3 regions of the Corynebacterium sp. MSK218 genome follow, and region 2 is predicted to be linked to each of the others. Evidence: predicted binding sites of a transcription regulator. Region 2 holds the regulator's gene; each other region holds the start of a gene.
What was found. Region 2 encodes LexA, which represses DNA repair genes until DNA is damaged. Its sites were predicted from a motif close to CGAACANNTGTTCG; they were not measured.
Positions count from the first base shown of each region.

Region 1: QP922_RS09285 (HNH endonuclease signature motif containing protein) is a predicted target of LexA. The motif match lies at 1,700-1,713, and genes of this name have one in related genera.
Region 3: QP922_RS04570 (SAV_6107 family HEPN domain-containing protein) is a predicted target of LexA. The motif match lies at 1,619-1,632, and genes of this name have one in related genera.

Region 1 covers NZ_JASPGN010000010.1:40,671-43,936, reverse strand. Annotated here, with positions in the region: gene QP922_RS09300 (Ppx/GppA phosphatase family protein) at 1-178, shown strand, start outside; tRNA gene QP922_RS09295 (tRNA-Leu) at 232-308, shown strand; gene QP922_RS09290 (Bax inhibitor-1/YccA family protein) at 640-1,473, shown strand; gene QP922_RS09285 (HNH endonuclease signature motif containing protein) at 1,744-3,024, shown strand.
Region 2 covers NZ_JASPGN010000005.1:150,671-153,936, reverse strand. Annotated here, with positions in the region: gene sugR (transcriptional regulator SugR) at 1-494, opposite strand, end outside; gene lexA (transcriptional repressor LexA) at 870-1,592, opposite strand; gene nrdR (transcriptional regulator NrdR) at 2,428-2,886, shown strand; gene hrpA (ATP-dependent RNA helicase HrpA) at 2,883-3,266, opposite strand, start outside.
Region 3 covers NZ_JASPGN010000004.1:100,218-103,483, forward strand. Annotated here, with positions in the region: gene QP922_RS04565 (DUF3040 domain-containing protein) at 468-869, opposite strand; gene QP922_RS04570 (SAV_6107 family HEPN domain-containing protein) at 1,036-1,479, opposite strand; gene QP922_RS04575 (GNAT family N-acetyltransferase) at 1,752-2,336, shown strand; gene QP922_RS04580 (polyprenyl synthetase family protein) at 2,369-3,266, shown strand, end outside.

The sequences.
Region 1 (3,266 bases), on a different contig from region 2:
GGATGTACGCGCCCTCAATCCGGTCATTCACCCAGGCCGCGCTGATGTCATCGGAGGTGGATGTGTCGCTGTGGAAGGCATCATGACCATGATTGAGCGCAACAGCAGCGCCCGTTCCTTCTTTATCAGTGAGAAGGATATTCTCGACGGAATTATTGCTGGCCTCGCTACAGCCTGACCCAATATCTAGTGTGCGAGGACCCGTGCCCTAAAATAAATGGGCACGGTTAGGCCCCCATAGCCCAATCGGCAGAGGCAGTCGACTTAAAATCGATTCAGTGTGGGTTCGAGTCCCACTGGGGGCACCACTGGGGGCACCACTGGGGGCACCATGACCAGCGGAAACGCTGGTGAGAGTGGGCAATCTGGCGCAAAAGTGTCCAAAAGTGTCCATTTAATAGTGCTGAGCTATACGTCGCTATCAGTGCAGGCGACCAGGTATGTGGCCGATGTGCGGTAGGGGAGGCGTCGACAAGCGCAGTGCTTCGCGACGCCTCTCTTTAAGAATATTTTGCAAAGTTTGGGATTTTTGGGAACTTCCTAGCAATCGAGTGCGTTGGAACTAGTGAGAACATGAACACGGCGGCCCTTATGGGGCCGTCTTTATTGAGAAATACTGTGAAAGGAATCGGGATTCACGTGCGTTCTAGCAACCCCGTCATGAGTTCCCTCTCATCCAGCCAAAACCAGAACCAGACTCAGAGCAATCCGTTTGGCCAGAGCGATAGCCCGTTTAACGAGGCCACCCGTAGCGCCGACCGCCCGTTGACCGTTGATGACGTGGTGACCAAGACCGGTATCACCCTCGCTGTCATCATCGCGCTGGCTGTTCTTAACTTCTGCATTGGCGCGCTGATCAGCCCCGTTGTGACGATGGGCCTGACTTTGCTTGGTGCCATTGGTGGGTTTATCACAGTGTTGGTTTCGACGTTTGGCAAGAAGTTCGGTTCTGCCGCCGTGACTCTTATCTACGCCGCATTTGAAGGTCTTTTCGTTGGCGGCTTTTCGTACATCGTTGCCGGTGGTTCTCTTGACAAAACGGGTGGTGCGGCACTCGCCGACCTAGGTGAGATCGGCGTTGGCATTGGCCAGGCCATTATGGGTACGGTCGGCGTCTTCATCGGCATGCTCATGGTCTACAAGACCGGTGCAGTGAAGGTAACCCCGAAGTTCAACAAGATTATGTTCGGCCTCATTACTGGTGTTGCCGTCTTGGCATTGGTTAATTTCCTGGGCGCTATCTTCTTCGACTTCAACCCGCTGCGTGACGGTGGCGCGATTGCCATTATCTTCTCTTTGGTTTGCATCGTCCTGGCGTCTCTGTCCTTCATGACGGACTTTGACCAGGCTGACCGCCTTATCCGCCAGGGGGCTCCGGCCCAGTACGCCTGGGGTATCGCCCTTGGCCTGGCCGTGACCCTGGTCTGGCTCTACACCGAGATTCTGCGTCTGCTGAGCTACTTCAGGGACTAGTTCTCACCGTCGCCTTATTTAGCCGGCGGCCGACACCTTAACTGGTGTTGGCCGCCGGTTTACTTTGTGGTGTTTGTCACAGTGTGGTGTGGGGTGTTTGATAATCCGCCGTCTATATGTGGTGTTGGCAAGAGTATGTTCGAATGGGTGTGTTGTTTTGGTCTAGTTGTGATGGTGTGTTGTGGGGTCTGGTGTGGTGTTGGGCTGGTTGGGTAGTGTGGTGGCTAGAAAGGGTGTTCGTATTGTCTAGTATTTAAGGGGGTGTCACTTATGGTGGCAACCACAACTTCTTCTTCTGTTCCGTTGCCGTATTTTTCTCATTCGAATCCTGATGATCCGGTATGTGTTGCGGGGATGTTTCTGCGGCGTGCGGAGTATGAGTTCTGGTTACATAATCTTCCGGCTTTGGAGGCTGATTCTGATAGTGAGGTGATGAAGCTTTCGGTCAGGACTGCTAAGACTGCTAGGCAGGTGGCGAAGAATGTGATGGGGGTTCTTCGGCTTGAGGAGTTACCGAAGGTTAAGCAGTTGCAAGATTCTAAAGCCTTGTTGGATATGGCGTCGCTGGTAGCGATTGATGAGGTGATGTCCAAGCTAGGCAGCCCCACGAGGAAGGTCGTGGCAGAAATTGATGAGAATCTTTCCCAGTGGTTTGTACCGAAGCGGCCTAATCAGGTGTTTCCGACAGCGAGCCAGATTCGGCGCCGGGTGCGTGACATCGCCAAAGTACTGGATGATTCAGTAGCGTTTCGCGATACGCGTAAGAAGAATCGGTATTCCATATTGACTAAAGGCCAGCGGGCTTTTCTTGAGTTAGAGGTTGATTCCACTGTGGGTGTGGTCATCCACGAGATTATTAAAGAAACCGCCAGAAAGCATGAGGTCTCCATGGCGGATGCCATGGTGCTGTTGCTGTCGGGCAGCCTGGAGCCGGAGGTAGGAAAAGTGGTGGTGCATACTTATAAGGCGTCTGATGTGGAGGGGGTACCGGTGTTTGTTCAGGGCCATGGGTGGCGTGGTGGGGATATTCCAGCGGCCACGGTGGTTGAGCGGGATTTAAGCCGGGTGCCTAAAGCTTCTGATTCTTATCGTCCGTCTGATTTTGTGCGTAAGTATGTTGAGGGCCGTGATGGGACGTGTCGGGCTGGGGGTTGTGATGTGCCGGCGTGGATGTGTCAGTTGGATCATCGGATTAATTATGCCGAGGGTGGGCCAACGCATCCGGATAATCTGGTGTGTTTGTGCCAGCGTCATCACAATATGAAGACCGAGGGCAGGGCCTTTTATATTCTGGACCCGGTTACCGGTGATGTGGTGTGGCTATTGGCTGATGGCAGTTGGGTGACAACGCAAGCTACAGGCCCGCTTGCACCGTCGATGCGCAGGTGGGCGCGCACTGTTGCCGAGGATGTTATGGCACACCGAGCCAAAATGCATGAAGACGCCAAAGCATTGAAGGTCGAGTTAGATAGCGGTGAAATCGTCGAAGTCTTTGATATGACCGACCCGGCAGACCGCGACAACACCCGCGGTGGCGATATTCCCTTCTAGAAGGTTGGGCCGGCGATGCGGCTGGCTTGCTCGTCGAACTAAACGACGACGATGAAGCGGGTGGGAACCCGGCGAAAAAGTGAGACTTGGAAATCGGTGATTTTTCCTATCATCGTCAGAAACGACGAACCCATGCTTCGCCAAAACGATTTGAGACAAGCGAGCTGATCGTCGTTTAATACGACGTCGGGGTTGGTCTTGTGGTTAGGGTTTCGCGCTACCCCCAATGAAGGATTCTCCGG
Region 2 (3,266 bases):
ATAGTGCGAAGGGCCGTATCGCCAACGACGGCTTGAGTAATGGCACGAACGGTACCGCCGAGCAGCTGCACGTCAGAAACCCCATTGCTGGCTAGAGAAAGGGCAATGGGAAGACTATTAGAGACTATATTGAACTGTCCAGCAGAGAAGCGCTGCCCGATCAGGTCAGCGAGGGCGTTAGTCGTTGTGCCTGCGTCGAGGAAGATACTGCCGCCATCCGGTAGCTGATCAAGAGCAGCTCGTGCAATAGCCATCTTTGCGCCAGTTGCAGAGCGTTGGCGCGTGTCCAGAGTGAACTCTGCGGTCTGAAAGGACTGGGAGGCCACAGCGCCGCCGTGGACGCGGTGAACAACGCCTTCGCGGTCGAGGACAGCAAGGTCTCGGCGGATGGTTTCGGCTGTGACGTCGAACCGTTCAGAGAGTTCGGTGACGTTGACTCGACCTTCCACGGCGGTCAATGAGGCAATCTGGCGACGGCGCTCTTCGGCGTACATAGTTCCTCCCTTTGAGGGGCTCCATGGGGTTGGTCGCTGCGCCAAGTCGGAATGGAGTAATCCGCGAGGCGGCTTAGCGGACGGAGCAACACGCGTTGCTGTGATGTTCCCATTCTCCCATTGAGTGCGGGCAAAACGGAACTAAGCAAAGAGAACTACACATCAAAAAGGCTTAATTTCTTGCCTAAACTGGCTCTGTACAGCGAATTTGGGAATCTGTGATCTTGGCCGCTAAACGGGCATAAATCGGACATCTACACACACAAGGGGGTAGGAGAAAAGATAAAACCCGCTCGATATGTCCACATGGAGTGAGGCAAGAAGGGTAAATCGAGCGGGGTAATGATAGGTGGAGGAGAGGCGGGTGTGTGAGGGTTAGAGCTTGCGGAACACCGAGACAACCTTGCCCATAATTTCCGCCTCGTCACCTTTAATGGGTGAATATGCGTCGTTGTGCGGAAGGAGCCATACGCCAGAGGAGTCACGGTGAAACTCCTTGACGGTGGCCTCTTCGCCGTCGAGAAGAGCCGCTACAAATTCGCCCTCTTCCGCTACGGACTGGGAACGGATAATGACCCAATCGCCATTTAGGATTCCGGCATCTTGCATGGAGTCACCTACAACCTGCAACATGTAAAGTTCCCCATTTCCTACGATGTCATCCGGCATTGGGAAATAGGTGTCGATGTTTTCTTCCGCAGTTATGGGGGAACCTGCGGCGATGCGACCTACTACTGGGATGTATGTCGGCGCCGAAGCTTCCTCAGGAATATCTCCAGTTGCAAATTCGACGACGTTTTTGGTGGCGCCGGTCTTGCGGCCGGGTTTCTTGGAATCGTCAGCGTTAGGGAAGTGGCGAACATCGACGGCGCGGGGCTTGTTGGGATCGCGGCGCAGGAAACCCTTCTCTTCGAGTTGCTTGAGTTGGTAGGCCACAGAGGAGGTGGATTGAAGTCCGGTGGCATCACCAATCTCGCGAATGCTTGGCGGATAGCCACGCAGCATCACGGCATCGTGGATCACTTCGAGAATGCGGCGCTGGCGAGCGGACAGAGATTCGAGAGTGGGTTGGTCGCTCTTCTTTGCTTTGCGGGCCATGTTTTCTCCTGGCTGACTCGAGGGATGGCGGTAGGGGTGTTTCTAGGGTGACGTAAACGGGGTAGAGCATTTCGAATGCCTGTCTCCTTTCTAGCATGGAAAGAAAAAATGTTCGACAGTTGCCACGCAAATATGGACAAACTTTCGAGAGGGTGTTATAAATCGAACATACCAACTAAATCGAACGATTGCGCGATGGCGGTGTTCGAAGGTGTCGGAGCGGTTTTCTACACTGTAGTCATCATCGTCAGCGAATGATTGCACTCTGAAAGGTAAGAACATGGCTATCGTACTTAATACCCCGAACAAGCATGGCTTCTCTCGCAATGAGGGAAGGATTTCTCGTCCTGAAATTGTCCCGCCAGCAGCTGTGTGGGAGCCTGCGGTTGCACAGTTTGCGCCGCGCCGCTCGCTACAGACTTCGCCTAGTGTTCGAACTTTATCTCCACTAGATAGAACACAAGAGCGTGACGTTAGGCGCTCTCGCTATTGTGCTTCTAGCGTAAAGTCGGGCTCGAACCGCCGCTTAGGAAACTCGAACGTAGGTAACTATGTTCTTGGTGCAGTCTTCGGTGTTGCTGTATTCGTCGGAACCGTGTGGGGCGGGCTGAGCATCGACAGTGAGGTGTCGTCGGCACCGACAACATCGCCCGCTACAGTGGCAACTTCGCACTAGGGACTATCAGAGGACTGGTAGGTACCCAGGCGGGTGAGCAGTGAGTAGACTACGAGGCGATAAGCTGCGTCTTGCCCGCTGATTGTAAGACGGTCCTTTTTTGGGGCTCGTTCACTCGGAAAGGCGCATTTGTGTGACCACGAGGAAGGATGCCGAGCCGTGTATTGCCCGTTCTGTCACAATGAACAGTCGCGCGTTATTGACTCTCGCGTTGTTGATAGTGGTACCTCGATCCGCCGCCGTCGAGAATGCACTGCGTGTAAGGGTCGTTTTACCACTGTTGAAAAAGCCGTTCTGCTGGTGGTTAAACGCAATGGCCTTGCCGAGCCATTCAGCCGTGACAAACTTATTCGCGGTGTTCAGCGAGCCTGCCAAGGCCGCGACGTCAGCGACGATGCATTGAAAAAGCTGGCGCAGGAGGTCGAGGAAACCATCCGCAGCCACGGTTCCTCTCAAGTCAATGCCAATGACATCGGGTTGGCTATCTTGGAACCCTTGCGTGACCTTGACGAGGTTGCCTACCTTCGTTTCGCCTCGGTGTACAAGTCCTTTGAAAGCGCGGACGACTTTGAGTCAGAGATTCGTCTCATGCGCCGTCGAGATAGGGACTCTTTCTAACGCAGTTTGTCGGTTGCCTTCTGCACACGGCGCAGTGATACTGCGTGAGCGGTGCCTAAACGCTGTGCAAAAAGCGATACGCGCAGCTCCTCGATCATCCAGTAGATGTCCTTGACCTCACGCGTTTTTTCACGCCCCGCAGGTATAGAACGCAAACGATTGGCCAGGTAAGCCTTGGCCTCGTCAATGTCAGCCTGGCGGTCAGCGTCTCGGTCCGGATCGAGGTTCATGTCCTCGAGACGGATCCGTGCGGCCTGGATGTAGCGTGGGAGGTGACGCAGATGCTGAATGCCGTGGACCGTTAGAGCATTGGACGGAAGCAGGAACTCGAGTTGCGCGCGTATGTCGTCGATAGCTGGTCCTTCCCAGTGCTTCAGTTC
Region 3 (3,266 bases), on a different contig from region 2:
AACTCCGGATTCCTCTCGCGACAGGAGATCAACTCTCCTCCGCTACGCCCCACTCTACCCCACTTTCCCCCACCTTCCACACCTTGAAGGCAAATTACACTCGCGTGTCTCACTATAACCGCAGATAAATAGCCCGTTTTTCAGTGGGGGAAATTCCCCACCACCCCCTTGACACGCCCTCTAAACAACCCCATTTAGCACTTTAGAATCACGTGCAACTTAGATAGCTTTACCCACTCTTCCCCCTATAGCTCCCCGCTTCCTGCAGAATTGCCCACAAACCAGCTCCCGGTCATCCGCCATGCCACCGCCCCAGCGCCCCCACTATCATTCCGGTGGGGCAAAGTGGGGAATGTGGGGCAAAGTGGGGCACGCCAACAGATCGCAAAAGCGCCGCACCACCCTGCATGCGATGACCAACGTCATCGCCGCAAAGTGGTGCGGCGCTTAAAAATTAGTGCGCGCTCCTAGCGCTCCTCAAAGCGGCGGCGGAAGTTATCTTCCAAACGGTCGCCCATACCACCATTTCGCTTCTTCGACTGCTTGGCACGAGGGGACGAAGGCGTAGAAACAGACACCAATGAATCTTCAGAGTTTCCACGCAACATCCACACACCGGCACCAAACATCACCAGGAAGCCAAGGATGGAGAGCGCGATAAACCACAGCGACTGCTGCGCGAGGGCGATACCGCCCACCATCATGCACAGGCCGACGACAACGAGTGCCACGCCGCGAAGGGTAATGGCACCTGATCCCCCACCAAAGGAGGAATCACCAGATACAGACGCGCCAAAGTCAGGGTCATTGGCCAGCAACGACTGCTCAATTTCACGCAGTGCTTGCTGTTCTTGCTCAGAAAGGGCCACAGCGTCCTCCGTAGTGAGTTTCGGGTAAGTGAGATCTTTTAGGGGATATCTACCTCTATAACGTCAAGAGTAGCGAGATAGTTCCCGCAAAGACAGTCCATCCCTCTACGCTCAACCACTACGTCACCGCAATCACAAGAATGACTGCAATCTGCGGCCAATCCCGCTACGCAGCCATACCGCCGAAACCGAGCTCAGACTCAGTTGCGTCCACATAGCGCGCAGCAAGCGCCAAATACTCAAAGACAGCATCTTCATTGGGAACTGGATCCATTCCCGACGCCACACGAGACCGCACCCGCGAGTAGTCCTTAAACTCTGCCGCCCACTGAGCGTCCGCCGGACCTATGAGAGCGACCTGCTCCCACGCAGAGGTAGGCAGGCGGCGACGCCGGGACACTGACGACGCCGCTACCCGCGCCCCTGCTGCACGCAGCGATGCACGATAGGCCATCTCAAGCGCATCCTCAAAGCGGCCGCGCGCAGCACTCGCGCGGGCATCGGTAAGCAAATCAAAGGCCTGAGCCACAAAGCGATCGCGCCTAGCACTCTGCAGCGACTCTCGCCTGCGCCCCCGCGCTGCCGCCGTTGCTGAAATTACCTGTGCCATAACCACTCCTCCTTGTTTGCCATAACCGCACACGCTGCGCGTGTGCCCCAGATATCTACCTGTGTCATCTGTTTGTGACGTTTTCCTGCGTTTCTGCGACTCACTGTAGAACCACCTCCGTACATCTACACCCAACATTAGCTCAGCTGTTCGAATTTGACAATGGCTCATGCCCATCCTTTTGATAATTTCCGAACATTAATGCGAGAACAACTCTGCCCATTTTTCGGTTGCACTTTCGCCAGCTGTGCAGATCTGCTGTTATTAGAACTGTGAGTTATACGCTGCGCCGCTTGAGCCCCCAAGAGTTCGCGATCGCCCTTCCGCAGTTGGTAGACATCTATATCGAGGCCATGGGCTACTCACCGGCAATGCGTGACAATTCGATCGCTCGCTGGAAGTCAGACCTCATGCGACCAGGTTTTTCCTGCGTGGTCGCCACTACCGAATACGGAATCTCCGGCTTTGCCTACGGTTTCCTGGGCTCCCCTGATACGTGGTGGGACAGGCAGCTTCGCCGCGCGCTGATGACTATTGGCGGCCCCAGCCCGGAGCAGGAGGACATCCTCCACAATTATTTTGAGCTCGCAGAAATCCACGTCCGGCCAGCAGAACAAGGCCGCGGGCTTGGCCGCAGCATTCTCGAAGCTCTCGCATGGAACCTCCCGGCGCGCTACATGCTCCTATCCACGCCCGAACATCCCGACGAAGCTAACTCCGCCTTCCGCTTATATCGCCGCATGGGTTTCACGGACTTTCTGCGCCAGCTCTACTACCCCGCTGATTCCCGGCCTTTCGCTATCCTGCAGTCCCCCATACCGCTCACGCCCGTCGACACCACCCAACCTGGCGCTTAACCTGCTCACCCCTGCCAGGTATCGTGGCATGTGTGACTGAACCGAAGATTCCTGCACTGGACGATATCCCCGCTGCCGTGCGCGCTGAGCTCGCCCTCTTTCTTGAAGAGCAGCGAGACTCCATCGCCGCTATTGGCCAGCCGGTAACCAATGCCATCTCCTACTTGGAATCCTTTGTCCTCGATGGTGGAAAACGCATCCGCCCGCTCTACGCTTGGGCCGGCTTCGTGGGCGCGCGTGGTCTGGAGGGAACGGAATCACCGGAGGCAATGCTGCGTGCTGCCTCCTCGCTCGAGTTCATCCAAGCGTGTGCGCTTATCCACGATGACATTGTGGACGCCTCCGACACCCGGCGCGGAAACCCTACGGTCCACCGAGGTGTTGCTGCTCGCCACCGCGAGTTGGATTTGAATGGGGACTCAGATTTCTTCGGTCAATCGCTAGCCATCCTCATCGGCGATATGGCACTGGTCTGGGCAGAAGACATGCTCCAGGATTCAGGCCTGAGCCCTGAGGCTCTTGCCCGCGTGCGCGCCCCTTGGCGCGGTATGCGCCGCGAGGTGATTGGCGGCCAGATGCTGGATATCTCGCTCGAGGCTGAGGGCTCAGAGGATGCCTCCTTGGCGGATTCCGTCAACCGGTTTAAGACGGCTGCCTACACCATCGAACGCCCGCTCCACCTAGGAGCTGCTGTGGCAGGGGCATCGGAAAAGCTCATCTCCGCCTTCCGCGGCTATGGTCGCGATATTGGTATCGCCTTTCAGCTTCGTGATGATCTCCTCGGCGTCTTTGGTGACCCCGCCATTACCGGTAAACCTGCTGGCGATGATCTTCGCGAAGGTAAACGCACCGTCTTGCTTTCTCTCGCGCTGCAGCGCGCAGATGCGTCAGACCCTGCCGCCGCGGCAGAACTTCGTCGACTCATTGGCC